Regions from separate parts of the Stenotrophomonas sp. YJH_SMC_80 genome, predicted to be linked through region 2. Evidence: predicted binding sites of a transcription regulator. Region 2 holds the regulator's gene; each other region holds the start of a gene.
The links. Region 2 encodes FliA, which starts transcription of late flagellar genes. Its sites were predicted from a motif close to TAAAGTTTNNCNNNCNNNGGCCGATAA; they were not measured.
Positions count from the first base shown of each region.

Region 1 (10,343 bases), on a different contig from region 2:
TCAGCGATTCGATGCCCTGCTGGCTGACGAAGTGGAACTTCACCCAGAAGCGCTCGCTGTCGGCGTTGGTGAAGCTGTAGGTGTGCGAGCCGAAGCCGTGCATGTGGCGGAAGCTGCGCGGGATGCCGCGGTCGCTCATCACCACGGTCACCTGCAGCAGGGCTTCGGGCAGCAACGTCCAGAAGTCCCAGTTGTTGCGCGCGCTGCGCAGGTTGGTATGCGGGTCGCGCTTCACGGCCTTGTTGAGGTCGGCGAACTTGCGCGGGTCGCGCAGGAAGAACACCGGCGTGTTGTTGCCGACCAGGTCCCAGTTGCCTTCTTCGGTGTAGAACTTCAGCGCGAAGCCGCGGATGTCACGCTCGGCGTCGGCGGCGCCACGCTCGCCGGCCACGGTGGTGAAGCGCGCGAACATCTCGGTCTGCTTGCCGACCTTCTCGAACAGCTTGGCACGGGTGTACTTGCTGATGTCGTGGGTGACGGTGAAAGTACCGAACGCGCCCGAGCCCTTGGCGTGCATGCGGCGCTCGGGAATGATCTCGCGGTTGAGGTTGGCCAGCTTCTCCAGCAGCCAGACGTCTTCCATCAGCAGCGGGCCACGTGGGCCGGCGGTCTTGCTGTTCTGGTTGTCCACCACCGGTGCGCCGAAGGCCGTGGTCATCGGCGTGACCGGATCATCGCCGTGCTTCTGCTTGGGCGTGGTGCTCAGTTCACGCTGCTGCTGGGCGCCTTCCGCAGGCGACGGCGCGGTGTGATACGGGCACTTGGGGCTGTTGTTATCGGACTGGCTCATGGCTGGCTCCTGCGGGTGAAGACGGGGTGGAACATCTTCACTCGACTTTAGCTATGGCCAGATGAAATGAATAATCGAATGATCCATTCAGGTTGATAGTTTTTGTCAATTGAAACGTGGAATAAGATTTACGGGGCCTTCCATAGGCCTCCCGCATGGCGGCGGGAAGCCATGTGTGCGCCCTGCGGTTACAGCAGCGTTTTCAGCCGATACAGCGCTTCCAGTGCCTGCTTTGGGGTCAACTCGTCCGGATCGATCGCCGCCAGCGCTTCCTGCGCCTTGCTGGACGGTGCCGCGAACAGCCCGAACTGCTGCGGGGCATCCAGCGCCTGCGGCGCCAGCTCGGCGGCGTGGCTTTCAGCGCCGCGCTGTTCCAGCTCGGCCAGGCGACGCCGTGCCTGCGCCACAGTGGCGCGCGGCAGGCCGGCCAGTGCGGCCACCTGCAGGCCAAAGCTGCGGTTGGCCGGGCCGTCTTTCACTGCGTGCATGAACACCAGCGCTTCGCCGTGCTCGACCGCGTCCAGGTGCACGTTGGCGATGCCGCTGCGGCCGCCCTCATGCTGTTCGTCGGCCAGCGCGGTCAGCTCGAAGTAGTGGGTGGCGAACAGCGTGTAGCAGCGGTTCTGGTAGGCCAGGTGGCGGGCCACCGCGTCGGCCAGCGCCAGGCCATCGTAGGTGGAGGTGCCACGGCCGATCTCGTCCATCAGCACCAGCGAATGGGCGGTGGCGTGGTGCAGGATGTAGCTGGTCTCGGCCATCTCGACCATGAAGGTTGACTGCCCGCGGGCGAGGTCGTCGCCGGCGCCGATGCGGGTCAGGATGCGGTCGATCGGGCCGATCACCGCCCGGCTGGCCGGCACGAAGCTGCCGATGTGGGCCAGCAGCACGATCAGCGCGTTCTGCCGCATGTAGGTCGATTTACCGCCCATGTTCGGGCCGGTGATGACCAGCATGCGACGGTCCGGATGCAGGTCCAGGTCATTGGGTTCGAACGGCTGTTCGCGTACCGCTTCGACCACTGGATGGCGGCCGCGTTCGATCTTCAGGCACGGCTCGGCCTGCAGCTCCGGGCGCGCCCAGTCCAGCGCCTGCGCGCGTTCGGCGAAGGCGGCCAGCACGTCCAGTTCGCTCAGCGCAGCGGCACATTGCTTCAGCGGTTCCAACTGCCCGCCAAGGGTGTCCAGCAGCTGCTCGTACAGGTACTTCTCGCGCGACAGCGAACGGTCGCGCGCGGACAGCACCTTGTCCTCGAATGCCTTCAGTTCTTCGGTGATGTAGCGCTCGGCATTGGTCAGCGTCTGGCGGCGGGTGTAGTGCACCGGCGCACGATCGGACTGGCCCTTGCTGATTTCGATGTAGTAACCGTGAACGCGGTTGTAGCCCACCTTCAGGGTGGGAATACCGCTGCTCTCGCGCTCGCGCAGTTCCAGGTCGACCAGGAACTGGTCGGCATGGGTGGACAGCCGGCGCAGCTCGTCCAGCTCTTCATCGAAGCCATCGGCCAGCACGCCGCCGTCGCTCAGCTTCAGCGGCGGCATCTCGGCGATGGCGCTGGCCAGCAGCTGCGCGCACGCGTCGTGTTCGCCCAGCGCCGCATGCAGGGCCTGCAGGCGCGGCGAGTCCAGCGGGGCCAGCACTTCGCGCACCGCCGGCAGCAGGCCCAGGCCGTCACGCAGGGTGGAGAAATCGCGCGGGCGCGCCGAGCGCAGCGCGACGCGGGTGAGGATGCGTTCCAGATCGCCGAGGCGGCGGAACTGCTCGCGGATGTCGGCGTCCGCACCGCGATCGATCAGGGTTTCCACCGCGTGGTGGCGCTGCACCAGCACCTCGCGCAGGCGCAGCGGGCGGTGCAGCCAGCGGCGCAGCAGGCGCCCACCCATGGGTGTCACCGTGCTGTCGAGCACGCCCAGCAGGGTATTGCGGGTATCACCGTCGACACGCGTGTCCAATTCCAGGTGGCGGCGGGTGGCGGCATTCATCGCGATCGCTTCGCCGGCTGTTTCCATCGCGATCGAAGTCAGGTGCGGCAGGCGCTGCTTCTGGGTTTCCTCGACATAGCCGAGCAGGGCGCCGGCGGCGGCGGTGGCACGGGGCTTGTCATCGATACCGAAGCCGCTCAGATCGTGCAGCTTGAAGAAGTTCAGCAGCTGGCGGCGGCCGCTGTCCGCGTCGAACAGCCACGGCGCACGGCGGCGCACGCCGGTGCGCTGGCGCAGGAACTCCGGCCAGTTCTCCTCGTCGGGCACCAGCAGCTCGGCCGGCTCCAGCCGTGCCAGCTCGGCTTCCAGGGCGTCGTCGGTCTCCACTTCGTTGACCAGGAAGCGGCCACCGGCCAGGTCGGCCCAGGCCAGGCCGTAGCCCTGCTTGCTGCGCGACAACGCCATCAGCAGGGTGTCGCGGCGCTCGTCCAGCAGCGCTTCGTCGGTGACCGTGCCGGGGGTGACGATGCGCACCACCTTGCGTTCGACCAGGCCCTTGGCGAGCGCCGGGTCGCCGATCTGCTCGCAGATCGCCACCGACTCGCCCAGCGCCACCAGCCGTGCCAGGTAGCCTTCGTAGGCATGCACCGGCACGCCGGCCATCGGGATCGGCGCGCCGCCGGAGCTGCCACGCTGGGTCAGGGTGATGTCGAGCAGCCGCGCAGCCTTGCGCGCGTCGTCGTAGAACAGCTCGTAGAAGTCGCCCATGCGGAAGAACAGCAGCAGGTCCGGGTAGTCGGACTTGGCTGCGAAGAACTGCTTCATCAGCGGGGTGTGTTCCTTGGACGCCTTGGCGTTGCTGGTATTGTCTTTTGTATCAGTCACTTGGGGCGTTTCGCGTCTTGGGCAGGGCGTCAGGGCGTGACCACGCGCAGGCATGGCCGGAGAAGTCATTAGTGTAGCGACCTGGGGTGGTCGATGATCCGCGGCACCCGCGCTGGGCCCGGAGGCTGTCCGTGTGCCAACGCCTGCGCCCCTGCGCCGGCACTTTGGTTGATTTCCCCAGGGTCCCACGGTAGTGTCAGCCCCGGCGATCTCCGCCAAGCGGCCTCCATGGAAAACGGGGCGACTTATCCCCGGGCGGGCGTTGATGGAAAGAACAAGCATGACTGCAGCCTGCATGGCCGCCGAACCTCGTTACACTTGGCGTACCGTCCTGCTGAGCATCCTGGTCGCCATCGTTCCGCTTGCCGGCTCCGCACCCTACACCTTGCTGAAGGCGGTGCTGCTGCTGGCCCTGCTGGTCACCGGCGTGGTTCTGATTCGCCGCCAGCCCGATGTCCGCCTGCGCTACCGCATCGCCCGGTTCATCGTAATCGTCTGCTTCCTGCGCCTGGCCTATGCCTTCTACAGCATCCTCTGGCACGGGCTGCGCTGGAACGAGCTGGATCTGCCGGCGCAGACACTGCTCTACCTGGGTACCGCTGCTGTGTTCGCCACTGCGCTGGACTGGCGCCTGATCTGGAAGATCTTCGCCGTGTCCACCCTGGTCTTCGGCGGGTCGTGCATCGTGCAGCACCACGTGATGGGCCTTGAACGCGCGCACGGTTTCAGTGGCGGCGAATGGACGGCCATCGAGTTCACCATGGTGACGCTGTGCATGGCGTTGTTCTCGGTCATCCGGTTGATCCAGCCCAATGTGCATCCGGCCGAACGCTGGCTGCACGGCGTGGCCATCGCCGTCGGCGTCTACGGTTCGATCCTGGCGCAGAGTCGCGGGCCGATCCTGGCGTTCATTCCCGCCATGCTGATGGTGATTGTGGTGCACGTCCGGCGAACCCGGCGCTGGCGGGGGGCACTGGTCTTCGTCGGTGCCCTGGCCATTGGCGTGGTCGGCGCCACCTCGGTGCTGAACCACGAGGTGATCCAGCGCTTCGGTGAGGTCAGTGGCGAGATCTCCGGCTTCAACCAGGAAAACGAGGTCGGCTCGGTCCGCGAGCGCATCGCCATGTGGGGCGTGGCGGTCGACGCCTTCGCCGAGCATCCCGTGGCGGGGGTGGGCCTGAACCAGTTCGGTACCTATGCGCGTGAGGGCATCGCTCGCGGCGAGGTGTCCGAGTCGATCTTCCGCTACAACCACCCGCACAACGAGTACCTGGAAGCGGCGGTGACCGGTGGCGTGCCGTTGCTGCTGCTCATGCTGCTGGTCTTCATCCTGCCCGGCATTCATTTCGTGCGGCGCCTCGGCCACGCCGACGACATCACCGCGACGATCGCCATCGCCGGACTTGCCGTGGTCATCGTCTATGCGCTTTCGGCGTTCACGGACAACGTGTTCTACCGGGCGATGCCGCATTCGTTCTATTTCTACCTGGTGCTGGGCTTCATGATGGCGACCGCCTTGCCGGCGCGTAACCTGCATCGGCCAGGGAGTCCGTCCTGATGGCGCATATCCATCTACTGGCCGCCGACAACCAGCGTGGCCTGTCCCATGACATCCAGGTGATCGAGCGCTCGTTGCAGCAGCTCGGGCACACGGTGACGGTCAGCCGCCTGGACGCGGTGCGCAATGGTGGCGCCTGGAAACTCCGCGGAATGCGCCTGCGCAGGCTGCTGGCCTCGTGGCTGAGCCTGGGGCGCACGCCCGCCCGGTTCGACGTCAACATCTCGCTGGAACATGTCCGGCCGACGAGCTTCGGACTGGCCAACGTCAATCTGTTGATCCCGAATCCGGAATGGGTGTCCGCACGCAGCCTGCGGATCCTGCCGCGGTTCGATGCGTTGCTGACCAAGACCGAAGAAGCCACGCGCATCTTCAACGCGCTGGGCATGCGCGCGCTGGAAGTCGGTTTCTGCAGCCGTGACCGCTACGACCCGGCAGTGCCGCGCAGGCCGCGCAGCTTCCTGCATGCGGCCGGTACCAGCCGTATGAAGGGAACGGCTGCACTCGTCAATGTCTGGAAACGGCACCCCGAATGGCCCTTGCTGACCATCCTGCGCGGCGGCCCTTCGGACGAAGATGAGGGCGGTGCCGCGAACCTGAGAATCGTCCGCGAGCGGCTGCCCGACCAGGAGGTGCAGCGCCTGCAGAACGAACATGCGTTCCACCTGTGCCTGTCGCAGACCGAAGGCTGGGGCCACTATCTGGTGGAAGCGATGAGCTGCGGGGCGGTGGTGATCACCTGTGACGGCGCGCCGATGAATCAGATGATCGACGACAGCCGCGGCATCCTGGTTGCCGCGCACGAGGGCGAGCCCTGCCATCTGTCCAGGACCTGGCATGTGGATGAGAAGGCGCTGGAACAGGCCGTCGAGCGCGCGCTGGCGATGGATGAGGCCGAGTGGACCCGGCTGGGCGCCAATGCACGCGCATGGCACCTGGCCAGCGAGGTGGCGTTCCCGCGCCGTCTGGGCGATGCCCTGGCCAAGCTCTGAGCTGATGTGGGGCTGGTCGCCGCAGCCCGCTCAGCCAGGCACCAGGGTGATCTGCGGATGGCTGCCGAAGATCTCCATGACGATCTCGAAGTAGGTCTGTCCCTGACCAAGCGCCAGTGCCGTCAACTGAGCGTGGATGGCCGCACCGTTGAACCTGCCGCCCTGAGCGAGTTTCGATTGCAGCCAGGCGCGCGTGGTCTCGCGGCCCAGTGCATCGCGGCTGTGGGCGATGTCACGCCACACCACCGTGGCGATGGCATGGCCTGCGAGAGCGCCGTAGCCGCCGTGAAGCAGGTCATCAAGCGCATCCAGGCTTGCGCCCAGTTGCCAGTCTTCGTCGGCCATGAACACGCGATTGATTTCCACGTAGAGGCTGGCGATGTCGTTGATGGACGCGCCTTCGATGTGCAGGATCCGTGTCATCTGCGGACTGTAGCTCTCCCGGGCGGCGGTTGTGTCCGGCGCAGATAATCCAGGGCCGCTTCGGATGGAGCTGGCATGATTATGGTGTTAAATCTGCGTGATTTTCATCGGGCGCTGGCGTGTCAGCGGTATTCGATAATGATATGGCGCCATTATCTGTCGCCTTGTTTTCTGACTGCCTGCACAGTTCCATATATTTGGATCGGTCCATATATAAAGTCCCGTAAAGTTTCCCTTCGCTGCGCCGCCATCGAACGTACGGCCACGATCAAGGGAATTGAGATGCTTGCCTTACGTAATCTCCGTGTGGGATCCCGGCTTGGCGCCGGCTTCGGTCTGCTGCTGCTGTTCATCATGGCCATCGTTGGCCTCGTGCTGTACGGAAACCACCTGAAGTCCGCCCAGTTCGAGAAAGTGGTGGACGTCAACATGGTGAAGATGCGGCTGTTGAACGACATGCTGGATACCAACAACGCGGTGCTGATGCATCGCCGGCTGATGGTGATCAAGCGCGGTGAGGATTTCGACAAGGATTATCAGAAGGCGCAGGAGCTGTCGCAGACCTACGACGGTATCTGGGCCAAGTACATCAAGATTCCACGCGACGCCACTGGTGATGCCCTGGTGGCGAAAATCGACGCGGCACGCAAGGCCACCGACGCCTCCACCCAGCATCTGCACGAGCGCATGAAGGCCGGTGATTTCGACGGCGCGGCCAAGGAACTGCTCGCCGAGCACGGCTTGGCCACCGCATGGAATGAGGCGATCTCGACCCTGCTGCGGCATCAGGAGACACTGACCGAGCGCAGTCGCGAGGAATACCGTTCAACCGAATCCTGGACCGGCACGTTGTCGATCGTGTTCGGCGCGTTGAGCCTGGTACTGGGCTCGCTGGCCGCGTGGGCCATCACCCGTAGCCTGACCCGCCCGCTGGAAGGTGCGGTGAAGCTGGCCGACGGCATCGCCAACGGGCGGCTGGACAACAGCATCGACGCGTCCGGCAACGATGAGGTGACGCAGCTGCTCAGGTCGATGCAGCGCATGCAGGCGCAGTTGCAGTCGGTGATGGCGGCGCAGGGTGAACTGGCCCGCCAGCACGACGCGGGCAGCCTCAGCTATCGCATGGACGAGAGTGCTTTTCCTGGCGACTACGGGCGCATGGTGCACGAGACCAATGCGCTGGTCGGCTCGCATGTGCAGGTGCAGAACCGGCTGATCGAAGTAATGAAGCATTACGCCCGCGGTGATCTGTCAGTGGACATGGATCCGTTGCCGGGCGAGAAGGCCGCAATCACCCAGGCCATGGACGAAACCAAGACCAGCCTGTCGGCGATCAACGGTGAGATCCGCCGCCTGGCGACGGCTGCAGCCGCAGGCGACTTCAGCCTGCGCGGCGATGAAGATCGCTTCGCCTATGAGTTTCGCGACATGGTGGCCGGGCTCAATCGCCTGATGCAGACCACCGACGAGAACCTGGTGCAGGTGTCGACCCTGCTGCAGGCGATCTCGCGCGGTGACCTCACCGTGCGCATGCAGGGCGACTTCCACGGCGTGTTTGCCCGCATGCGCGATGACTGCAATGCCACCGTCGATCAGCTCAAGCAGATTGTCGGCCGTATCCAGTCCAGCGCGTCCAGCATCAACCTGGCGGCAGGCGAGATCGCGTCGGGCAACACCGATCTGTCGCGTCGCACCGAGCAGCAGGCGGCGAACCTGGAAGAGACGGCGGCGTCGATGGAGGAGCTAACCTCCATCGTGAAACAGAACGCCGAGCACGCACGACAGGCCAACCAGCTTGCCATCGGTGCGCATGGCGTCGCCTCGCAGGGCGGCGAGGTGGTCGGCCAGGTGGTCACCACGATGTCGGCTATCGAAGCCTCGTCGAAGAAGATCGCCGAGATCATCAGTGTCATCGACGGCATCGCGTTCCAGACCAACATCCTGGCCTTGAACGCGGCGGTGGAAGCTGCGCGTGCCGGCGAGCAGGGGAGGGGCTTTGCGGTGGTGGCCAGTGAGGTGCGCACGCTGGCGCAGCGCTCGGCCGGTGCGGCCAAGGAGATCAAGGGCCTGATCGAGGATTCGGTCGGCAAGGTCGCCGATGGATCGGCGCTGGTTCGTCAGGCCGGCACCACGATGGGCGAGATCGTGGCCTCGGTGCAGCGCGTGACCGACATCATGGCCGATATCTCTGCCGCCTCGCAGGAGCAGAGCTCGGGTATCGAACAGGTGAACCAGGCGGTGGTGCAGATGGACGAGACCACGCAGCAGAATGCGGCGCTGGTGGAAGAAGCCAGCGCGGCGGCACGCTCCATGGAAGAGCAGGCCAACCTGCTGGCCGAGGCAGTTTCGGTGTTCCGCACGGGGGCGGTGACCGCCGCCGCAGCGGTCCGCCCGGCGTTGGCAGCCGTGGCGGCATCGGTTGCACCGGTACGCCGGCCGGCGGTGCTGCCGCCGCGGATGGAACCGACGCTGGCCGCCAATGCGGGCGGTTGGGAAGAGTTCTAGCAGAGGGCAATGCCGGTAGGAAGACAGCGCCCATCACGATGGCTGATCGTGATGGGCGCGGATTTCTTCCTGAACGCGCGATGGCCGATGAGGCGGCGGATACGCGCATTTCACTTCCGGTTGCCAACCGCAGGAGGACACTTGCGCCATACCGGAACTCAGGAGATGGCCATGAAGACCTCGACCCGATTGCTTGTGCTGGGCACGCTGCTGGCGGCTTCGTCGGTGGCCGGTGCGCAGACGTATGGGCCGCGCGATGAGGGACGCAAGTTCAATGACGGCAGCCGCGTGGTCTGCAAGAACGTGGAAGTGCAGCGCAACTCGCGCGATCCGAACCGCATCACGGGTACCGCTACCGGCGCAGTGATCGGCGGCCTGCTGGGCAACCAGGTGGGCGGCGGTAACGGCAAGAAGCTTGCAACCGTGGCCGGCGCCGTGGCCGGTGGTGCGGCCGGCCGCCAGATCCAAGGCAACCAGCAGCAGAAGAACGGTGACCGCGTGGTTGAACGTCGCTGCGAACGCGTCTACCGCTGATCGGTCACAGCCAGACCTCGTTTCCCCTTCCACACCGCAGTACCCGAACGCCGGCCCCACGCCGGCGTTCTTCGTAGCAGGAAAAAGGGGACGGAGGGAATTAAGTCGCAATCCCCTAAACCGGCCGTTTACGACTTAATCCCCTCCGCCCCCTTTTTTGCGAGGAGGCGCCAGGTGGCGAGGCTGCCGTAGAGCAGCAGCAGGACGGTGAGGGTGATCAGTTCGTGGCTGACGTCGGCCAGGCTGGCGTCCATCTGGTTCAGCCGCACCATCAGGTTGATGCCGGAGGTGGTAGGCAGCAGCTGCGCCAGCCAGACCAGCGGTTGCGGCGTCATCACTGCCGGCCACGACAGGTTGGCCAGGAAGAACAGCGGGATCGAGGTGGCGATGATGTACTGGAAGGCGCGTTCGCGGGTGCGGAAGAAGCTGCCGACGAACAGGCCGAAAACCACGGTAGCGGCGATGAACAGGGTGCCGCCCAGCAGCTGGCCCAGTGGGTTTCCGCCGCGCGGATAGTCCTGCACCCAGGCGGTGAACCCGGCGTACCAGAACAGGCCGAACAGGCCGATCAGGCCGAAGCCCATCGCCATGCCGGCCAGGGTCGGCAGGTCGAAGCGCAGGCGCCGGCCGAGTGCCAGACGACGACCACCGAGCAGCACGCCGATGCCCATCAGCAGGGTCTGGTGCACGATCAGCTCGGCCACGCCGGGCACGATGGCGCTGCCATAGCCTTCCTG
Region 1 covers NZ_JCAFVP010000003.1:39,800-50,142, forward strand. The annotation lists gene AC5P99_RS05970 (catalase) at 1-790, opposite strand, end outside; gene mutS (DNA mismatch repair protein MutS) at 979-3,648, opposite strand; gene AC5P99_RS05980 (O-antigen ligase family protein) at 3,890-5,152, shown strand; gene AC5P99_RS05985 (glycosyltransferase) at 5,152-6,144, shown strand; gene AC5P99_RS05990 (barstar family protein) at 6,175-6,567, opposite strand; gene AC5P99_RS05995 (methyl-accepting chemotaxis protein) at 6,850-9,072, shown strand; gene AC5P99_RS06000 (glycine zipper 2TM domain-containing protein) at 9,238-9,606, shown strand; gene AC5P99_RS06005 (ABC transporter permease) at 9,735-10,343, opposite strand, start outside.
Region 1: a site for FliA is predicted at 6,792-6,818, ahead of AC5P99_RS05995 (methyl-accepting chemotaxis protein). Genes of this name have one in related genera too.

Region 2 (10,343 bases):
TGTCCACGCGCACGGTGTGCTCGGCCTCGGCCATCGGCTTGGCCGCCGGCTTGGCGGCGGGCGCCGGTACGGGCGCCGGGCGCGGTGCAGCGGCAGGTGCCGCCGCGACGGTGGCAGCAGGCTTCGCGCCTGGCGCAGCGCCGCCGTGCAGCTGGTCCAGCAGCGCTTCGAACTCGTCTTCGCTGATCAGGCCGTCGTCGGCCTTCCTGGGCGGCGCGACCGCGGTCGGTGCGTTGCCGCCATGCAGCTGGTCGAGCAGGGCCTCGAATTCGTCGTCGGTGATCAGGTCGCTGCCGGCTGCCGCAGGCGCGGCCGCAGCGACCGGCGCGGCAGTGCCACCGTTCATGTCGAACTGCGCGATCAGGTCCGGCGGCGCATAGCCTGGCTCGGTGCCGGAGGACACGGCGTCCAGCATCGACTGCAGGTAGTCCAGCGATTGCTGGGCGGCGTCGAAGTGGTGGGCCTGCAGCACCGCCTGCCCGGCACGCGCGATGCCCAGGGCCTCTTCAGCGGCGTGGCACAGTTCGACCATCGCGGTGACGCCAAGGAAGCCGGCACCGCCCTTGAGCGTGTGGTATCCACGGAACACCGCGTTGAGCTGCTCGGTGTCCTGCGGTGCCTGCTCCAGCGACACCAGCTGTTCGCCCAGGCGATCCAGGATTTCCTGTGCCTCGATGATGAAATCGGCAGTGATGTCGTCGGATACCGCGCTCATGCTTACAGCCCCAAATCCGACAACAGGTCGTCGGCGTCGTTCTGCGAGACCGCGTGGCGGTCCAGTCCCTTCAGTGCCGGCCCGGCCAGTTCCGGGTCGGTGCGATGCTGTTCCGGCGGCAGGCCGAGTGCGCCGAAGCCCTCGTGCACGCGGCGGACGATGCCGACCACGCGACGGATGATCTGCCCGGTCAGGTCCTGGTAGCTCTGGGTCAGGGCGATCTCGGTCAGGTTGTGGCGGATGCGCTCGAGCTGCGCGTCCTGGCCCGGCTGCAGGCCTTCAGCACGCAGCTGTTCGGTCAGGCTGCGGCATTCCTCGGCCAGGTCCAGGGTGCGGTGCGTGGCCTGTTCGGTCATGGCCACCACGTGGTCCAGGCGTGCGCAGGCGTCGTCCAGCTCACCGGCCTCGCTGGGCACGGTCGGCAGCTCACCCAGTGCCTGCCCCAGCTCGCGGGCCAGCCGCGAGAGGCCGCTCATCATCGGCTGCGTACGCAGCGCGACCAGTCCGTCGATGCGCTGCCGCCAGGCGGCCTCGTCACCGGACTCGAGTGCGTCCAGGGCTTCCTGCAGGCGCAGGGCGAGGGCGCTCTTGTCGACCGTGGTATCCATCAGGCGCTGGCCGCCAGGCGTTCGAAGATCTTGCCGAGCTTCTCTTCCAGCGTCTGCGCAGTGAACGGCTTGATGATGTAGCCGTTCACGCCGTTCTGGGCGGCTTCGATGATCTGTTCGCGCTTGGCTTCGGCGGTGACCATCAGCACTGGCAGTGTCTTCAGCTTGGCATCGGCACGGATCGCCTTCAGCAGCTCGATGCCGGTCATCACCGGCATGTTCCAGTCGGTGACCACGAAATCGAACGGCTGGCTCTGCAGCAGCGACAGCGCGGCATGCCCGTCCTCGGCTTCGGCGGTATTGGTGAAGCCCAGATCGCCCAGCAGGTTCTTGACGATCCGACGCATGGTCGAGAAGTCATCGACGATCAGGATGCGCATGTTCTTGTTCAAAGCAGAGTTCCTTTGTTGTTCATTCCGGGCGGCCGGGGGCAGCCGCCTCGGGCATGTTCATTCTTCCAGGCCGGCGTCCGCCGCCTCGAAAATCTTGAGCCGGCCACGCAGGCGCAGCACCGCCTGGCCGTGGATCTGGCAGACCCGCGACTCGCTCACGCCGAGCACCGCGCCGATCTCCTTCAGGTTCAGTTCCTGCTCGTAGTAGAGCGAGAGCACCAGCTGTTCGCGCTCGGGCAGGTGGCCGATGGCCTTGCCCAGCTCACGGCCGAATTCACCACGCTCCAGCACCTGCTGCGGGGTCGGGCCGCCCTGGGCGACGGTGTCCAGCTCGCCCTGGTCCTCGATGCGCGACTCCAGGCTCAGCACCTGGCCACGTGCGGCGTCCTCCATCAACCGCAGGTATTCGGGCAGCGGCATCTCCATCGCGGCGGCCACCTCGGTGGCGCTGGCGGCGCGGCCGCTGCTCTGTTCCAGGCGGCGGATGGTGGCGGCGGCATCGCGGGCACGGCGGTGCACCGAGCGCGGCACCCAGTCGCCACGGCGGATCTCGTCGATCATCGAACCGCGGATGCGGATCGAGGCATAGGTCTCGAACGAGGCGCCCTGGTCGGCGTCGTAGCTGCGCGACGCTTCGATCAGGCCCATCATGCCGGCCTGGATCAGGTCGTCCACTTCAACGCTGGCCGGCAACCGCGCGGCCAGGTGGTGGGCGATGCGCCGCACCAGGTCCGAATGCTGGGCGATGACCTCGTTGGCCGCCGAGCGCTGGACTTCCCTGTACTGGGCTGCGCCTTTCATGCGGCCACCCCGCGCTGCTTGAGGATGCGCTCGAGGAAGAACTCGACGCCGCCACGCGGTTCGGTCGGCGCCTGCCAGCGTGCGGTGCGACGCGCGATCTCGGTGATCGCCAGCGCGGCCGGGCTGGACGGGTAGGCCTTCACCACCGGCTGCTGGCGCTGCACCGACAGGCGCAGCCAGTCGTCCTGCGGCACGCAGCCCAGGTAGTTCAGCGAGACATCGGCGAGGAACTTCTCGCAGACGCGGGTCAGCTTTTCGTACAGCACGCGGCCCTCGTTGGGGTCGCGCACCATGTTGGCCACTACCTGGATGCGGTCCACGCCGCGTTCGCGCGACAGCACCTTGATCAGCGCGTAGGCGTCGGTGATCGAGGCCGGCTCGTCACAGACCACCACCACGGTGTCCTGCGCGGCCTGGCAGAAGGTCAGCACGCCGTCGGTGATGCCGGCGGCGGTGTCCACCACCATGATGTCCAGTTCGCGTTCCAGCTCGGAGAACACGTTGACCAGGCCGACGTGCTCGGCCGGGGCCAGCTCGGCCATGTGCCGGCGGCCGGACGCGGCCGGCACCACCAGCACGCCGTTCGGGCCTTCGACGATGACGTCGTCCAGCGAGCAGCGGCCGGCGACCAGGTCGGCCAGCGTGAAGGTCGGGTTCAGCCCCAGGATCACGTCGATGTTGGCCAGGCCCAGGTCGGCGTCCAGCAGCAGCGTGCGCTTGCCCATGCCGGCCAGTGCCACCGCCAGGTTGGCGGACACATTCGTCTTGCCCACGCCGCCCTTGCCGCCAGTGACGGCAATGGTGCGCACAGGGCCGAGCGGCTCGCTGCGGGTGGCCGACAGCGGGAAGGTCTTGGTCAGCTTGGCGTACTCACGCGACGGCATGGTTCAACTCCGGGTTGCAGGGCATATCGGCCGCGCGGCGCAAATCTTCAAGGCGAAGTACGAGATTGGCCGCACTGGCCCGGTGCAGGTCCTCCGGAACGTCCTGGCCATCGGTCACCCAGGTGATCGGCAGGGCGTGGTCCACGGCCACTGACAGGGCGTTGCCGAAGCGGCCGGTCTCGTCCAGCTTGCTCAACACCAGGCCCTGCAGGTTGGCGGCGCCGAAGCGGCGGACCACCTCGTCCATGTCGCCGAAGCTGGTGTTGGCCGGTAGCACCAGCAGGGTGCGTACCTGGCGGGCGGCGCGCAGCCACTGCAGCTGCGCGGCCAGCGCGCGGTCGCGCGGGCCCAGCCCGGCGGTGTCGATCAGCACCAGCTTGTAGTCCTTCAGGCGTTCCAGCAGCTGGTCCAGGTCGGTGCCGCTGTTGGCTTCGTGCACCGCGATGCCGAGCTGGCGGCCGTAGCCGTACAGCTGCTCGCGGGCGCCGATGCGGGTGGTGTCGGTGGTCACCAGGGCGACGTCACGCGGCGCGTGTTTCTCGGCGAAGCGCGAGGCCAGCTTGGCGATGGTGGTGGTCTTGCCGGCGCCAGTCGGGCCGACCAGGGCGATCACGCCGCCTTCTTCCAGCGGGTCGACCGGGGCGATCGGCAGCTTGCGCGAGATCAGCCCCAGCATCAGGCCGCGACCACGGTGGGCTTCGGTCTCCAGCGGAATCTGCATGGCCACGTCGCGGGCCAGGCCGGCATCAAAGCCGTACTCGTCCATCAGGTCCAGCGCGGTGGCGCGTACCGGGCAGCCGCGCAGGCGCTCGTCGGTGAAGCGGTTCATCTCGCGCTCGATCACCTGGCGCATGCCGGCCACTTCCTGGCGCAGCTGGCGGATCTCGGCGTCGTCCTGGGCGACGACGGTCAGCGTCGGTGCCGGGGCCAGCACGGGGGCCGGACTGGCTTCGGCGACGGCTTCGAGCGCTGCCGTTTCGCTGGCGGCGATGTCAGGCTGGACATCGGCCATGGCAGCGCCCGGCAGCGGCGGCGGCTGCACGGCGGGGGGCACGCTTTCGTGATGCGTGTCGTGCGGCGGGTCGATCTGGAAGCGGGCGCGGTTGGCCGGCGCGGTGACGGCCGGGCCCGGTGCGACGATGGCCTCGGCGAACGGGGCGAAGATCTGTTCGGGCAGCGCCGGTTCGTTGACGGTGGCGCGCGCCAGGGTGGCTGCGAAGCCGGTGCTGCCGCGGGTCGGCACGATCTCGTCGGCGCTGTCCAAGGTGCGGCCGGTGGCACCCACGGCCGCACGGGCGAGGGCGGCCACGGCCGAGGTGGTGGCGGCCACCGGCTCCGGCGCCGGGGCAGCGCTGCGGCGGCGGGTGACCGCGGCGATCACCGCGTCAGCAGCGGTGCGCGGCTTGGGTGCCGGCGGCGGTGCGACATCACGGCGCGAGGCTTCCAGTGCACGCTGCACGGCGCTCTCGTCGTAGTTGGCCGCGGCGACGATCTCGACGCCTTCCTCGATCCGGCGGTTGGACAGGATCACGGCGTCAGGACCATGTTCCTTGCGCACCAGGTTCATGGCCGAGCGCATGTCGGCGGCGACGAATCGTTTGATTTTCATGCTGTGGTCACGGGACGAAGACGGCGGGGTGGCGGTCGGAGAACTCGGGTGGTCGGTGGTCTGCACGGTGCGGGTTCCCCTTGGTATCTGTCTGTTGCGTTGGTTCGAAGGTGGTGTCTGTTTTCTGGCGCATCGGTGGGCGGCGTCAGCTGATCGTTCCGACCAGCTTCAGGCGCTTGTCCTCCGGCACCTCGCTGTAGGCCAGGACCGACAGCGACGGAACGCTGTGGCGGACCAGGCGCGCCAGCGCGGCGCGCACCGGGCCCGGTACCAGCACGACCGCCGGCTCGTTTCGCGCTTCCTGCTTGCTGACACATTCGGCCAGGCTCTGGTGCAGTCGCTCTGCGAGTCCGGGTTCCAGCGCGGCGCCGTTGCCCTGCGTGGACTCCTGCAAGACACGTTCCAATTGCGGGTTGAGGGTGAACACCGGCAGCTCCGCCGACATTCCGGCGATCTCCTGCACGATGAAGCGGCCCAGCGCGGTGCGCACGGCAGCGGTCAGCACCGCCGGGTCCTGGCTGCTGGGCGCGTGTTCGACCAGCGCTTCGGCGATCTTGCGCAGCTGTCGGATCGGGATGCGCTCGACCAGCAGGTTCTGCAGCACGCGCACCACTGCCGACAGCGGCAGCGCCTTCGGCGTCAGATCTTCGACGAGCTTGGGCGCGCTCTTGGCCAGGTTGGCCAGCAGGTGCTGCACTTCCTCGTGGCCGAGCAGTTCCGGCGCATGTTCGCGGATCAGGTGCGAGAGGTGGGTGGCCACCACGGTGGCCGGGTCGACCACGGTGTAGCCCAGCGTTTCAGCCTGGGCACGCTGGTGCGGCTGGATCCAGGTGGCATCCAGGCCGAACGCGGGATCCTTGCCGGCAATGCCCTCCAGGGTGCCCAGCGCGCTGCCCGGGTCCAGCGCCAGTTCGCGGTCGGGGTGGATCTCGGCGGTGGCCACCGGCACGCCGTGCACCAGCACGCGGTAGCCGTTGGCGGGCAGTTCCAGGTTGTCGCGGATATGCACCGACGGGATCAGGAAGCCGACGTCCTGGGTCAGCTTGCGGCGCACGCCCTTGATGCGCGCCATCAGTTCGCCGCCCTGGTTGCTGTCCACCAGCGGGATCAGCCGGTAGCCGACCTCCAGGCCCAGCGGGTCGACCGGGCGCAGTTCGTCCCAGCTCAGTTCGGCGGTCGGCGCAGCTGCCGCCGGGCGGCCGAGTGCGTTGAGTGCGGCCGCGTCATTGCCGGCGGCTGCCGGGTCGGTGGCTGCGGCCTTGCCCTTGCGGTAGACCTTCCAGGCGATGAAGCCAAGGATCGCGGCCAGCGTCAGGAAAGCGACGTTGGGCATGCCCGGCACCAGGCCGACCACGCCGATGATGCCGGCGGTGATCGCCAGCGCGCGGTACTGGCCGAACACCTGGCCGGTCATCGCCTGGGCCATGTCCTGCGAGCGCGAGGCGCGGGTCACCAGCATCGCCACCGCGCTGGAGACCAGCAGGGCCGGCAGCTGCGCCACCAGGCCGTCACCGATGGACAGCAGGGTGTAGGTGGCAGCGGCTTCGCCGAACGGCATGCCATGCTGCAGCACGCCCACGGCCAGGCCGCCGAGCATGTTGATGAACAGGATCAGGATGCCGGCGATGGCGTCACCGCGGATGAACTTGCTGGCACCGTCCATCGCGCCGTAGAAGTCGGCTTCCTCGCGGACTTCCTCGCGGCGCAGCTTGGCTTCTTCACGCGTCAGCAAACCGGCGTTGAGGTCGGCGTCGATCGCCATCTGCTTGCCGGGCATCGCGTCGAGGATGAAGCGCGCGGTCACTTCCGAAACGCGGCCGGCGCCCTTGGTGATGACCACGAAGTTGATGATGGTCAGGATCGCGAACACCACGATGCCTACCGCATAGTTGCCGCCGATCACGAATTCGCCGAAGGCGGCGATGACCTTGCCGGCGGCGTCGTGGCCGTTCTGGCCGTTGAGCAGGATCACGCGGGTGGAGGCCACGTTCAGCGCCAGCCGCAGCATGGTGGTGATCAGCAGCACGATCGGGAAGATGGTGAAGTCCAGCGGGCGCTTCACGTAGACCACCGCCAGCAGCACCATCAGCGAGATGGCGATGTTGAAGGTGAACAGCGCATCGAGCACCGGCGCGGCCAGCGGGACCACGACCATGGCCAGCAGGGCCAGCACGATCAGCGGTGCGCCAAGGCCCTGGCGGATCATTTCCAGGGCGCGGCGGGTGTTGAAGCCGGTGGAGGGCTGGGCGCTCACGGGCGGCCCCCCTTGCCGAATTCATCCACCTGGATGTGCGGGGCGTCCGGCATCGGGCCAGTGCGCCAGGCGCGCAGCTGGTAGACGTAGGACAGGACCTGGGCGACGGCCGAATACAGTCTCACGGGGATTTCCTTTCCGAGTTGGCCTTCCCGATACAAGGCGCGTGCCAAAGGCGGGGCGGAGACGATCGCGACCTTGTTGCCGTCGGCCACCTCACGGATGCGCAGGGCGGTTTCGTCCACGCCCAGGGCGACCACGGTGGGAGCATTCATGGTCCCACCCTCGTACTTCAGGGCCACCGCGTAGTGCGTCGGGTTGACCACCACCACGTCGGCGGTGGGTACCGCCTCCATCATCCGGCGGTTGGCCATCTGCTGCTGCAGCTGGCGGATGCGGCCCTTCACCTCGGGGCTGCCCTCGCTTTCCTTCATTTCCCGGCGCAGCTCTTCACGGGTCATCTTCAGTTTGCGCATCCAGTTCCAGCGCTGGTAGGGCGCATCGATGGCGGCCAGCACCAGCATCGCGCCGGCGGTGGCCAGCAGCAGGCGCAGGGTGAAGCCCAGGCCATCGGTGATGGCGGTTTCCAGCGGGTGGTGGATCAGCCCGCGCAGGGTGTCGAAGCCGGTCCAGACCACCAGCCCTGCGGCGACGCCGACGAAGGCCACGCGCAGCAGCGATTTGGTGAATTCGGCAATGGCCTCGGGGCCATAGAGGCGCTTGAGCCCGCTCATCGGGTTCATGCGGTTGATGTCGGGCAGCAACGCCTTCTGCGACCAGCGCAGGCCGCCCATCACCAACGGGGCGACGAAGCTGGCCAGCAGGCAGACCAGCACCAGCGGTGCGATCACCAGCATGAACTGCAGCAGCAGGTCGCCGAAGTGGCCGAACAGTTCCTTCGGGTTCTGCCGCAGGCTCTGTTCGGGGCTGAGCGCGTGCTTCATCCAGGCGCTGGCGCCGCGGCCGATCGAACCGCTCATGGCCATCACCGCCAGCACGCCGGCGCCGAATACGGCGGCCGTGCCGAGTTCGCGCGAGCGCGGCAGGTTGCCCTGTTCACGGGCGTCGCGCAGGCGTTTTTCGGTGGGTTGTTCGGTCTTTTCGCCGGCGGATTCGTTCTCGGACATCACGGGCACTGCGGCAGGGGATGCCGGGGTGCGTGCAAGAACCGTTCCACGCATGGCGGGTGGCGCATCCACGCATGGCGTGGATCTACAGGAGGGTGCGGCAGGAACCGTTCCGTGATGGCGGGCGGCGGCACGGGTAGCGCCGGGCCGTGCCCGGCGCAATCATCCGTCCGGCGTCACCGGCTGCAGCGGAATCGACACCATGCTGTCGCTGTGCCAGTCTACCCGCAGCGGCTCACCCGCATCGGCCACGCTCTCGTCGCTGACATCGCGCCCGGTGCCGTGGTTGACCTGGTGCATGGCGTCCTTCAGTACATCCACCTTCACCAGCAGGCGGCTGCCGGCGGCCAGTCGGCGCGCCACCATGCGCGTGCGGTCGAAGGGCAGGCGGATCCATTGCCCGGGTTGCAGCAGCAGGCGCGTTGTCGGGTCGCGTACATGGCTGGCCCGGCCCATGTAGTAGGACAGCTGCATCCGACGTCCATCGGCGAGCAACTCGTACAGGGTGACGGTGAAATCGAAATCCTGCTTGTTGATCCGTACCTTCAGGTCGCCGGAGAAGCTGCCCACCAGATCCATCGGACCGGCAAAGGGATCGGTGGCAAAGGACAGCGCGGTATCCCTTTCGTCCTGCGCCGCGATGATCGGGAACGGGTAGTAGCCATGCCGCATTTCGTTGCGGTCGCCCAGGTCCACGGTCTGCCCCAGCTGGCCCGGCGCTGGCGGCTGTTCCTGCAGGCGGTGGTAGCCATCGGCGGAAGCGGGTGCGGCCGACAGGTGGTAGCGGTGGTGAGCGCCCGCGGCGGCGTCCAGTGTTGCCGCATGCCCCCAGCGATTGGCGCCCATCAGCTGGTAGTTCACGCGGTCAGGCACCAGCGCAGGGCGCGGCGCGCCGCGCAGCACATGGTCCAGCCACTGGAAGGTCAGTGCGGGCGTGTCGAACTGCGCGACGGCGTCCAGGTCGTATCCACGCAGCTGCATCGGCTTGAGCGCCGACTGCGCACCGCGATGGTCATAGGGGCCGATCAGCAGGGCATGGTCGGCATCGGGGCGGTGCCGCAGGTGGTCCTTGAAGTACTGCAGTGCCGAGATCTGGCCGTCGTCGTAGTACCCGGTGACGGTCAGCACCGGGATGCGGATGTCGTCGAACTGGTCGCCATAGGGAACCATCGACTGCCAGTAGGCGTCGTACGTCGGGTGATCGAGCCAGCGCTGCAGCCAGGGGTTGGGCGTGCCGTCGATCTGGTCGATCTGCCGGTAAGGGCGGCCGGAGGCATACCAGCGGCGCGGCAGCTGCGACCAGCGCTCGTTCTGATCGTAGGTATCGTTGTCCAGCATCGGGCCATTGGCCACATAGAACGCCCAACCGTAGTTGGCACTCAGGAACACGTTGTTCTCCATCGGCAGGCCCTGGCCGGGGATGGCGGCAACGTAGGGCACGATGGTCTTCAGTGCGGGATGGTGATGGCGCGCTGCTGCCCAGGCGGTAAAGCCCTCGTAGCTGCCGCCATACATGGCGACCCGGCCATCGTTCCATGGCTGGTGGCTGATCCAGTCGATGGCCGCATTGGCGTCCTCGCCGTCATGTTCGTAGGGAGCGATGGTGCCCGTGCCCTGGCCCTTGCCGCGCGCATCGACCACGATGCCGGCGTAGCCATGCGCGGCGGCCAGCAGCATCTTCTGCCGATTCTTGGGTGGATCGGTGTAGATGGTGAACAGCATGGCCGCAGGCAGGGGCACCGATGCGGCGCGAGGGCGGGCCAGCTGCGCCGACAGCACGACGCCATCGCCAACGGGGATGCGCAATGCGTCGTCGATGGCGAAGCGGCGCTGCTCTTCCGCCGCGACCAGCGGAGGGGCCAGGGCAGCGGCCAGGGTCTGCGCACGCAGTACCGCCCGCAGGCGCAGCAGTTCCAGGGCGACAGCCTCGGCAATGGTCGTCGCCCCCGCCTG
Region 2 covers NZ_JCAFVP010000022.1:24,481-34,823, reverse strand. The annotation lists gene AC5P99_RS20435 (chemotaxis protein CheA) at 1-715, opposite strand, end outside; gene AC5P99_RS20430 (protein phosphatase CheZ) at 718-1,323, opposite strand; gene cheY (chemotaxis response regulator CheY) at 1,323-1,715, opposite strand; gene AC5P99_RS20420 (RNA polymerase sigma factor FliA) at 1,773-2,516, opposite strand; gene AC5P99_RS20415 (MinD/ParA family ATP-binding protein) at 2,513-3,400, opposite strand; gene flhF (flagellar biosynthesis GTPase FlhF) at 3,387-5,009, opposite strand; gene flhA (flagellar biosynthesis protein FlhA) at 5,155-7,215, opposite strand; gene flhB (flagellar biosynthesis protein FlhB) at 7,260-8,390, opposite strand; gene AC5P99_RS20395 (CocE/NonD family hydrolase) at 8,553-10,343, opposite strand, start outside.

Region 3 (10,343 bases), on a different contig from region 2:
CTCGGCGCCCGGATTCCAGACCACCAGCGTCTGGCTGCCTTCGCTGCGGATCTCGATCCGCCGCTGCAGTACGGGATCATGCAGCACGTAATGGCCGCCGGCACCGGTATAGATGCGATCGCTGCGACCGGGATCACGTGGATCGCGCAATGACCACGGTCCCTGTTGCAGGCGCAGCTGTGCATAGTCCTCGTACTTGTCCAGGTACTGCAGGCCGTCAAGGCCTTCGACCTCGACCCGCTTGACATCGCCCACCCGGAAATAGCTGTGCAGGGCCTGGGTGAAGGTCACCGGCGAGGTTCCGGTGTTCTCGGTGACCAGCTGCTGACGCAGCTGGCGGCCGATGCGCAGCTGCATCTGCAGACGCAGGCCGCGATCGGCGCTGCGCGCAGGCGCCAACTGCAGCTCGACCTCGCCATCATCGCGCTGGCTGGCCTGCAGAAGCTCCCAGCGCGCGGTACGTACCAGGCCATGCGCCGGTACATCGGCGCTCTGGCCTTGGCGACCGAACCACGGCCAGCACACCGGGACGCCACCGCGGATGGGCGTGGGCAGCTCGGCGCGCGTGGGCGAAAGCCACAGCAGATCGGGCTGCCCATCAGGAATGAACGACAGCAGCTGGCCGCCGAACACGCTGACGACCGCCGTGGCGTTGGTGGTTCGCACCTGCCAGGCCTCCAGGCCGTGATACAGGCCGGTGCTGATGTCCGGATTCGACTGCATGCGATGACGCTCCTTGAAGACCGCGGCGATGATGTCGCGGTCAACGTGCTGCCGGCAAGGCTTTCTGCCCAGCGGGTGCGATGACGGCCGCCTCTTCCTGCAGCGTGCGCAGGATGCGCTGGCCTGCGCGGCCGTCCACCTCGCTCCAGCCCAGGCGCTGCTGCTCGGCCTGGATCGCGCGGCGCGTGGCGGTACCGATCATGCCGTCGGCGGCAACGATATCGTGGCCGCGGGCCAGCAGCAGGGTCTGCAGCTGGCGGCGCTCATCGCGCCCCAGGCCCGGGTCATCGGTCGGCCACGCGGTGGCCAACCCGTTGCCGCCACGCAATTGGTCAGCCAGCGTCGCGATCGCCAGCGCATAGCTTTCGGCGGCGTTGTAGCTGTAGATCGCGTCGTAGTTGCGGAACACCAGCAATGCCGGGCCCTTGTTGCCGGCCGGCAGCAGCAGCGCGGCGCGCGCATCCGCCGGCAGGTTGGCCGGAGCCAACACGCTGCCATCCAGCGCAGTCACGCCCTGCGTACGCCAGTCGGCCAGGGCGCGACGCTGGGTGCGGCCGGCCTGGCTGGCGTTGAAGCCCGCAGGAACGCGGACTTCCATGCCCCACGGCTCGCCGCTGCGCCAGCCGGCGCGCTTGAGGTAGTTGGCGGTGGAGGCCAGTGCATCGGGAATGCTGCCGACCAGATCGCGGCGGCCATCGCCATCACCGTCCACGGCGATGCGTGCATAGGTGCTGGGCATGAACTGCGTATGCCCGAAGGCACCGGCCCAGGAGCCGGTGAGCCCCTGGGCCTGCAGGTCGCCGCGGTCGATCAGCTTGAGCAGCGCCAGCAGTTCACCGCGGAAGAAGGGTTGGCGACGGCCGGCGCAGGACAGCGTGGCCAATGACTGCAGCAGCGGGCGCTTGCCGAACACGCGGCCGTAGTCGCTCTCCACGCCCCAGACCGCGACGATGGTGGCCGGATCGACGCCGTACTGCGCCGACACGCGATCGAGCAGGTCGCGGTGCTGCTGCAGCAGGGCGCGGCCATCAGCCACGCGCTGGCGATCGACCAGCGCGGCCAGGTAGTCCCAGATCGGCGTGGTGAATTCGGGCTGTGCATCGAGCAGGCCGAGCACGCTGGGGTCCGGGGTGAGGCCGGCGGTGATCGCGTTGAAACGGTCGGCACTGATGCCTTGTGTCGCAGCGGTGGCCTGCAGGCCCGACAGGCAGCGGCTGAACGCCGGATCCATGTCGCCGGCAGGCGCGGCGGGCGCTGTCGGCGCCGAGGCAAGAGCGGCCGCCAGGCCGAGCGTGGTCAGAATGGGCATGGCGTCCTCCGTGTTGCCGTTGCACGGCCATCTTAGGGGTAGCGGTGCTGCTGAACCTGAAGCGGTACCGGCTGGCCGTCCGCCCTAGATGGCACGCAACAGGCGCAGGCCATAGGCCGGGCCTTCAGCATCCCAGCGCTGCATGACCTGCAGGCCAGCCGGCTGCAGCAGCGCTTCGAAGCTCTCGTCGGTGTACTTGTGGCTGTATTCGACGCGGATCGGTTCGTCGGCCTCGAAATGGAAGGTCCGGCCATCCAGATGGACGTCCTGTGCCCGCTGGCTGACCAGATCGGTCTCGATGCGCAGCCGCGCGACGCTGTAGCGGGCACGATGACGGAAGCCCTGCAGATCGAAGTCGCTGCCGACCTCGCGGTTGAGGCGGGCCAGCAGGTTCAGGGTGAATGCGGCGGTGACGCCCTGCGCATCGTTGTAGGCCGCCTCGATCAGCGCCGGGTCCTTGTGCAGGTCGATGCCGACCAGGGCCAGGCCATCACGCCCCATGGTCTGGCGCATCGCGCGCAGCAGCGCGACCGCGTCCTCGCCTTCAAAGTTGCCCAGCGTGGAACCGGGGAAGAACAGCAGCCGTCGCGCGGGTTCGCGTTCGGGCATGGGTACGGCGACGGGACGGGTAAAGTCGGCACAGACCGGCAGCATCTCCACCTCGGGCAGCGCCGGGGCCAGATGGTCGATGCTGGACAGCAGCGCAGCACGCGAGATTTCAATCGGCGTGTAGGCCACTGGGTCGTGCAGGGCGGCCAGCAGCAATGCGGTCTTGCGGCCACTGCCGCTGCCCAGTTCCACCACGTGCAGGTGCGGCCCGACGCTTCGGGCGATGTCCGGCAGTACCCGTGAAAGCAGGGCCAGCTCGGTGCGCGTGGGGTAGTACTCGGGGGTCTGCGTGATCTGCTCGAACAGGCGCGAGCCGCGCGCATCGTAGAAGTACTTGGACGGCAGCTGGCGCGGCGTGCGCGACAACCCGGCCACCACGTCGTTGAGGATCTGCTGGCGGCCGGGGGTGAGATCGGTCAGCGCCTGCAGTGCGTCGTGCACCGTACTCATGCGAGGTCCCTGGCCAGGCGCAGCCCGGAGAACTGCCAACGCGCCGGGGGCATGAAGAAGTTGCGGTAGCTGGCACGCACGTGGCCACGCGGCGTGGCGCAGCTGCCACCGCGCAGCACCCATTGCCCGCACATGAACTTGCCGTTGTATTCACCGAGGTTGCCGGCGAAAGGGCGGAAGCCCGGGTAGGCGCCATACGCACTGTGGGTCCATTCCCATACATCGCCGAACAGCTGACGCAGTCCGATGCCCCCTGCAGCCTGCGGGTGCAGCCGATCGTCATCGGCAAAATGACCGCGAGGCGGCAGCGTTGCGGCGGCAGCCTCCCACTCGAACTCGCTGGGCAGGCGCGCACCGGCCCAGCGGGCGCAGGCATCGGCCTCGTAGTAGCTGAGGTGGCAGACCGGCGCATGCGGATCCAGGTCGCGCCAACCGCCCAGGGTGTACTCGCGCTGCAGGGCGCCATCCCAGTACAGCGGGTGCTGCCAGCCCTCGGCTTCGCGCAGCGCCCAGCCTTCGCTGAGCCACCAGCGCGGTTCGCGGTAGCCGCCGGCGTCGATGAAGGCGCGGTACTCGGCATTGCTGACGGGACGCTCGGCCAGTGCGTGCGCGGGGAGCAGCACGCGATGCGCCGGCGATTCGTTGTCGTAGGCGAAGGCGGTGTGCTGCGGCCAGGCTGCGGCGCCGATGGTGACGATGCGCTCGGGCGACTCGATCCAGCCCTGCGCACTGGCAGCGCTGGTTGCAGGCTGCAGGTCCTCGCGGTAGGCCGGCTGCAACGGATTGCACCAGAACGCGTGCTTGATGTCGGTGAGCAGCAGTTCCTGGTGCTGCTGTTCGTGCTGCAGGCCCAACTGCAGGTGCTGCAGTGCCTGCTCATCAAGGTCGCCTGCCGCCAGCCGCGATTGCACCTGTGCATCGACCTGCTGGCGGTAGTCGCGCACCTGCTGCAGCGATGGCCGCGATAGCAACCCACGCTGCGGCCGGGCATGCGCCGGGCCGAGGCTCTTGTAGTAGCTGTTGAACAGGTAGTCCCAGGCAGGGTCATGCGCCGGTGCAGGTGGGAAGCCGGCCAGCACGAAGCGTTCGAAGAACCAGGTGGTGTGGGCCAAGTGCCATTTGCTCGGGCTGGCATCGGCCATGCTCTGCAGCATGGCATCTTCGGCGCTGAGGGGGGCTGCCAGGCGCATGCTGCGGTTCCGCACACATGCGTACTGGCGGGCGAGATCGCGCTGCGAGGCAGCGACGGCGGTGGCTACGCTGTCCATCCGGGCAGCATCTGCGCAACAGGGTGAGTGCGATGTCATCGTTCGACGTCAACGCGTTCACATGCGTGACCATCCCGCATTCAAGAAGCCGGTGCGAACGCCGCTAACGGCAATGCTGCGGCCGCGTCGTCACCGCGCTGGAATTCCTGCTTGCCCCTGCATCCGCTCCGCCAGCCTGCGCATTACCTGTTCGTGCTGCCCGCCGTGCTGGTTGCCGTGGTGCTGTGGGCAGCACTGGGCAACGAAGACGTTGCCAGTCCGGCCCAACGCATCCTGCCCTGGCTGCTGGCCTGCCTCGGCGCCGGCCTTGCCCTGCTCTACCACCAGGTGCGTACGCTCTGCCTGCTGCTGGTGGTGGCGGTCATGTTCGCGCTGCTGCACCAGGACGTGGGCGACTACCTGCACAGCGGCCATGTCACGGCGCTGACCCCGCTGCGCTTCCATGCCATTTCGGCCTGGTTGCCCTTGCTGTTCGCGGGCCTGGCATTGTGGCCCGAGCGCGGGCGGCGCCGCCACGACCTGCTGTTGCGCTCCGTCGCCAGCGGCACGGCACTGCTGATCTTCCTGCTGCTGGCCACGCAGCAGCCGCGCGGCATGCACGATCTGCTGTCGAACCGTCACTGGGAGTGGATCCCGGTCGACTGGAACGCGCTGGCGCAGCTGCCAGCGCTGCTGTTCCTTCTGGCAACCGCCGCGCTGGGCTGGCAGGCCTGGCGGTATCCGCGCCCGTTGCACACGGCGATGCTGCTGGCCCTGCTGTGCCTGTGGTGGATGCTGCCACGGGTGTTCCTGCAGCCGGTGCTGCTGCCGGCACTGGCCAGTGCGGCCCTGCTGCTGATGCTGGGCGCGATGATGCAGGAGTCCTTCCATATGGCCTTCCGCGATGAGCTGACCGGCCTGCCGGGGCGCCGCGCCTTCAATGAGACCCTGCAGCGGGCGCGCGGCACCTACAGCATCGCGATGGTGGACGTGGACCACTTCAAGTCGTTCAACGACACCCACGGCCACGACACCGGCGACGATGTGCTGCGCCTGGTGGCCTCGCGCCTGGGCCGGGTGGGCGATGGTGGCCGGGCGTTCCGCTATGGCGGCGAGGAGTTCGCGGTGGTCTTCCTGGATCGTCCCGCAGCGGCCTGCGTGGATGCAGTCGAGGCGCTGCGGCAGACCATCGAGGACACCCGCATGCAGCTGCGCGACCGGAGCACACGCAGCCACGACGATGAAACGGGGCGCCGGCAACGAGGACGCGGCGGAAGCGGGCAGACGGTGCAGGTGACGGTGAGCATCGGGCTGGCAGACAGCCGCGTGGATGAGCGGCCAGCGGCAGTGATCAAGGCCGCCGACCAGGCGCTGTACGCAGCCAAGGACGGTGGCCGCAACCAGGTCCGCGCGCATGCCGGCCAGCGCGTGCTGGCGGCACGCGGCGGCTGAGGCTCACACCGCGTCGAGGTAGTACCAGCGGCCGTCGACGCGCAGGAAGCGGCTGTGCTCGGCCATCTTCACCGCGCTGCCGCCGCCCACGCGGTAGCGGGCGGTGAAGCGCACTTCGGCGCTGTCGGCGCCGGTGACGGTGTGCTCGTGCACGGTCAGGCCCAACCAATGCGTACGCTGGCCGGGCGCATCATCCAGCGACAACTCGGCCGGACGGGTATCCGGATGCCAGCTCTGGCGCAGATAGTCCGCCAGCCCCCGCACATAGGCGCTGTAACGTGATCGCATCAGGCGCTCGGCATCGGGGGCGGCCTCACCGGCATGGAAACGGCCACAGCAGGCGGCGTACTCGGCGGGAAGGCCGCAGGGGCAGGGATCGGTGGGTTTTCGGCTCATGCGGACATTGTCGCCGGGTTGTGCGGATGGATCCACGCGGGGCACCGGTCAACCAGTGCAGGACAGGCGTATGCTGTCGCGCCCCCATATCGATTGATCGCCGTGCTGGAACTGGTTCCCCCTGAGTTGTGGTGGCTGGTGGTCATCGCCTTCATCGCCGGGCTGGTCGATGCCGCCGTCGGTGGTGGTGGGCTGGTGCAGCTGCCTGGCCTGTTCACGGTGCTGCCGCAGCAGACGCCGGCGATGCTGTTTGGTACCAACAAGTTCAGTTCGATGTTCGGTACCGGTGCGGCCGCCTGGCGCTATGCGCGCAACGTGCGCTTCCCGTGGAAGCCGGTGTTGTTCGCGGCCGGCACGGCCTTCATCTTCTCCTTCGCCGGCGCCACCGCGGTAAGCCTGCTGCCCAAGGACGCGGTGCGCCCACTGGTGCTGGTGCTGCTGGTCGCGATGCTGGCCTACACGCTGTGGAAGAAGGACTTCGGCGCGCTGCACCGTCCGCAGGAGATCGGTCGCCGCGAACTGGTGATCGCGCTGGCGATCGGTGCGGCGATCGGCTTCTACGACGGCTTCTTCGGGCCGGGCACCGGCAGCTTCCTGATCTTCCTGTTCGTGCGCTTCTTCGGGCTGGATTTCCTGCGCGCCTCGGCGGCGTCGAAGGTGGTGAACCTGGCGACGAATGTGGCGGCGATCTCGTTCTTCGTGCCGACCGGCAACATCCTGTGGCTGTTCGCGCTGCCGATGGCGGCGGCCAACATCATCGGCTCGGTGGTGGGCACGCGCCTGGCGCTGAAGGGCGGTACGCCGTTCATCCGCAAGCTGTTCGTGGGGCTGGTGGTGGTGCTGATCGCGCGGATGGCGTGGGATACGTTCCGCGGTTCGTGAGGGACGTTATGAAATGGTAGGTGCCAACCTTGGTTGGCACATTGTTTCAGGTCGCGAAGAGCAGCCGAGCATGGCTCGGCCCTACAGGTGGATTGCCCGAGGCGCTCAGGCCTCGGCTTCTTCCGGTTCGTTGGCCTGCTGGCGGCTGCGCTCGGGCAGCTTCAGGCGCTTGCCTTCCTCGTCATACTCGATCAGCAGCACGCCGGAGTCGTGGCGGCCGCTGATTTCGACGAAGCAGGCGCCGCCGATGAACGGTTCCAGTGTCATCACCGACTTCAGCGGGGTGGCAACCACCATCTGGAAGCCAAAGTTGTCGAAGATGTTCATCGCCAGCGCGGTGAACTCGTTGTCGGCCTTGTCGAAGGCCTCGTCGAGCACCACTGCGGCGTAGCTGGGAAGCTGGCTGTCGGCACCGCCGAGCTGGTAGCGCAGTGCCGCGGCCAGGCAGGTGGTAGCCAGTTTCTGGCGCTGGCCACCGGACTTGCCGGCGCCGCTGCGGTAGATCTCGACCTGCTGGCGCGTTTCCGCATCCAGCTCGACGCCGATGAACTCCACGTGCATGCGCACGTCCAGCACCAGCTCCCGCCAACGCTTGTCCTCGCCTTCCTGCGAGCCCAGGCGGTTGACCAGCTGGCGCAGCACGGTGAACTGCGATTCGGCCAGCTCGCGCTGCTCGGTCTGCTGCTGCGACAGCACTTCGCGCAGCTGCAGGTGGAACTCGCCCACTTCCGGCAGGCGGCGGTCGCTCAGTTCGATGGTCAGCAACGTACCGCGGTTGAACGGCACCTGTTCCAGGCTGGCGTTCACTTCGTCCAGGCGCTGGCCGATCGACTTGCGGGCCTCGGCGCTGTGGCGCTGCAGGGCCAGCAGGTTGTTCTTGCTCTGGTTCTGCAGCAGATCGAAGAAGCGCTCTTCGTGCTGCGGCAGGCCATCGCGCTCCAGTCGTTCGAGGCGTGCGAGGAAGTCCTCGGCCGAGGCCACCGACACGGTGAAGTCGCCCGATTCCTCCGGCCACTGCTGGATGAAGCGACGGAAGCAGCCGATCAGCTGGTTCTCGATGCGGTTGAGGTCCTGCTGCGAGGACGACAGCTGCTCGTTCAGCGCGTTGCTGACCTGGCGCATGTGCGCTTCCAGCGTTTCCAGGCTGAGCGGACCCTGCTCCTGCAGGCGCTCGGCAAGGCCGGCTTCCTGCTCCTGGGCCAGGCTCGGCAGCACCAGCGCACGGCTCTGCTGGCGCGCGCGGTCCAGGCGATCACGTTCCTTGACCAGCTGCCCGCGCTCGACGCGGACGTCTTCATAGGTGCGGCGGGCCTGCTCGATGTCGGCGCGCACGGCGTCGATCTGCTTGGCCAGCTTGGCGAGGTCGGCATTGCCTTCGCGCAGGTCGCGCAGCGTGGCCTCGATGTCGCTCAGGCGCTGCTGCGGGGCGGCGATGTCGATCTCGTTCCAGCTGATGCTGACCAGCTCGTGGCAGGCCAGGCGGCGTTCGTTGTCGCGGTCACGCTGCCCACGCAGGCGCGCGATGTCGGTCTCGCAGCTGGCGATGCGCTTGGCCAGTTCCTGAGCTTCGCGCTCGAAGGCGCCCACCTTGTCGTGGTTGTTGAAGCCGAGGATCCAGCGACGGCGGTCGCCCACCGCACTGCGGTCATCCTTCTCGAAACGGTCGCCCGGATGCTTGACCTGGCCTTCGCGGGTGATGCCGCGGTCGACGTTGCGCAGCTGCTTGGCATCCACGCACTCGTAGTCGAATCGCTTGCCGAGCTCGCGGCGCAGCCAGCTTTCGAACACGTGTTCGCGCAGTTCCAGCTTGTGCAGCAGCGACTTCGCCGACGGCTCACGGGCGAACGCATCATCGTTGCGGCGCACGCGGTAGTAGGTGAAGCGCATGCCCAGGTGGGTACGGTTCACCCACTCGGCGACGTCGTTGTAATGCTTGTCGTCGACCAGCAGCGACAGCGCGAAGCCACCCAGCACGCGCTCGATGGCACCCTGCCAGCCCTGCTCTTCCGAGCGGACCTGGATCAGTTCGCCGACGAACGGCAGCGCCGCTTCAGCGATGCCGGTTTCCTCGGCCAGGCGCGCGCGCAGCTTCTGCATCGGCGCCGGGATGTTGGAGGGCGTGCGCTGCATCGCTTCGAGTTCCGCACGGACTTCGCCGAAGCGGCGCTCGTCATCGCGCTTGCCACCCAGGCGATCGCTGATCGCATCGTCCAGCGCCGAAGAGGCGCGCTGGCGGTCCTGCAGCTCGTTCTGTGCGCGCTCGACCAGTTCGGCGAAGCCGTGTGCGTCGTCCGGCAGTTCGGCCCCCAGCTGCTGCGCGGCCAGGCTTGCCTGCTCGCGCTTGGCCTGGCGGCGGTCGCGCTCGGCTTCGGCGCGGCCCTGCTCGCGTTCCAGTTCTTCGATGCGCTCACCGCCCTGCTGGCGGCGCTGCAGTTCCAGTTCGGCCAGGCGCTCGGTGTGATTGTCCAGTGCGGCACGGCGCTGGGCTTCTTCGCCAAGCAGGCCACGGTCACGCACGTCCATCTCGCGCAGGCGCGCTTCGATCAGCGCCTGGCGGCGGCTTTCACGGAAGCTGTCGACGCCGAGCTTGAGGGCTTCGTCGTCGCCGCGCCGGCGGTGCATTTCCTTCAGGTCGTTGTAGTAGGCGCGTGCCGGCAGCAGGGTCTCCACCTGGCGACGGGCGGTGACCACCGCCTGGTGCGCGCCATCGAGCTCGGCGAAGTCGCTGACCAGACGCTCGGCGGCGTCGAAGGTCTTCGGCGTGTCGAGCATGAAGTCGCGCAGGAAGACGTTGAGGTCACCCAGGTTCTTCGCCGACTGCGTCTTGTGCAGCAGGCGCAGCGCCATCTCGTTGTCGATGCCGAGCAGGTCGCGGAAGCGCTCGGCGTAGCCGGAGAAGGTGTCGAAGTGGTGCAGGTCGGACAGCTTCTGCTTGAGCTTGCGCAGGTCCAGGTCGAACCCACCAAGATCCTTGGCGATGTCGAACGGGCGCTCGGCAATCATGTAGTGCTTGCGCACGTCACCGGCCGAGGTGCCGTTGCCGGAGATCCACAGCAGGCGCACCAGGCTGACCACGCGGCCATCGCCGGCGCGGTATTCCAGCACCAGTGCGGTCCAGGTGGCGCCCTTGCGCAGGTACTGGGTGGCGATTTCGCCGGTGCCGCTGTCCTGCTGGTCAGCCCATGCGCCACGCACGTAGGACACCAGGTTGCGGTCGCGGCCACTGCGCTCGGCTTCACGCGCGGCGGCGTTGAAGTCGACGATGGCCGGCGGCG
Region 3 covers NZ_JCAFVP010000004.1:2,726-13,068, forward strand. The annotation lists gene AC5P99_RS08380 (D-hexose-6-phosphate mutarotase) at 1-723, opposite strand, end outside; gene AC5P99_RS08385 (lytic murein transglycosylase) at 764-2,032, opposite strand; gene egtD (L-histidine N(alpha)-methyltransferase) at 2,117-3,091, opposite strand; gene egtB (ergothioneine biosynthesis protein EgtB) at 3,088-4,359, opposite strand; gene AC5P99_RS08400 (GGDEF domain-containing protein) at 4,510-5,790, shown strand; gene AC5P99_RS08405 (YchJ family protein) at 5,794-6,186, opposite strand; gene AC5P99_RS08410 (sulfite exporter TauE/SafE family protein) at 6,289-7,068, shown strand; gene AC5P99_RS08415 (ATP-binding protein) at 7,174-10,343, opposite strand, start outside.
Region 3: a site for FliA is predicted at 4,440-4,466, ahead of AC5P99_RS08400 (GGDEF domain-containing protein). Genes of this name have one in related genera too.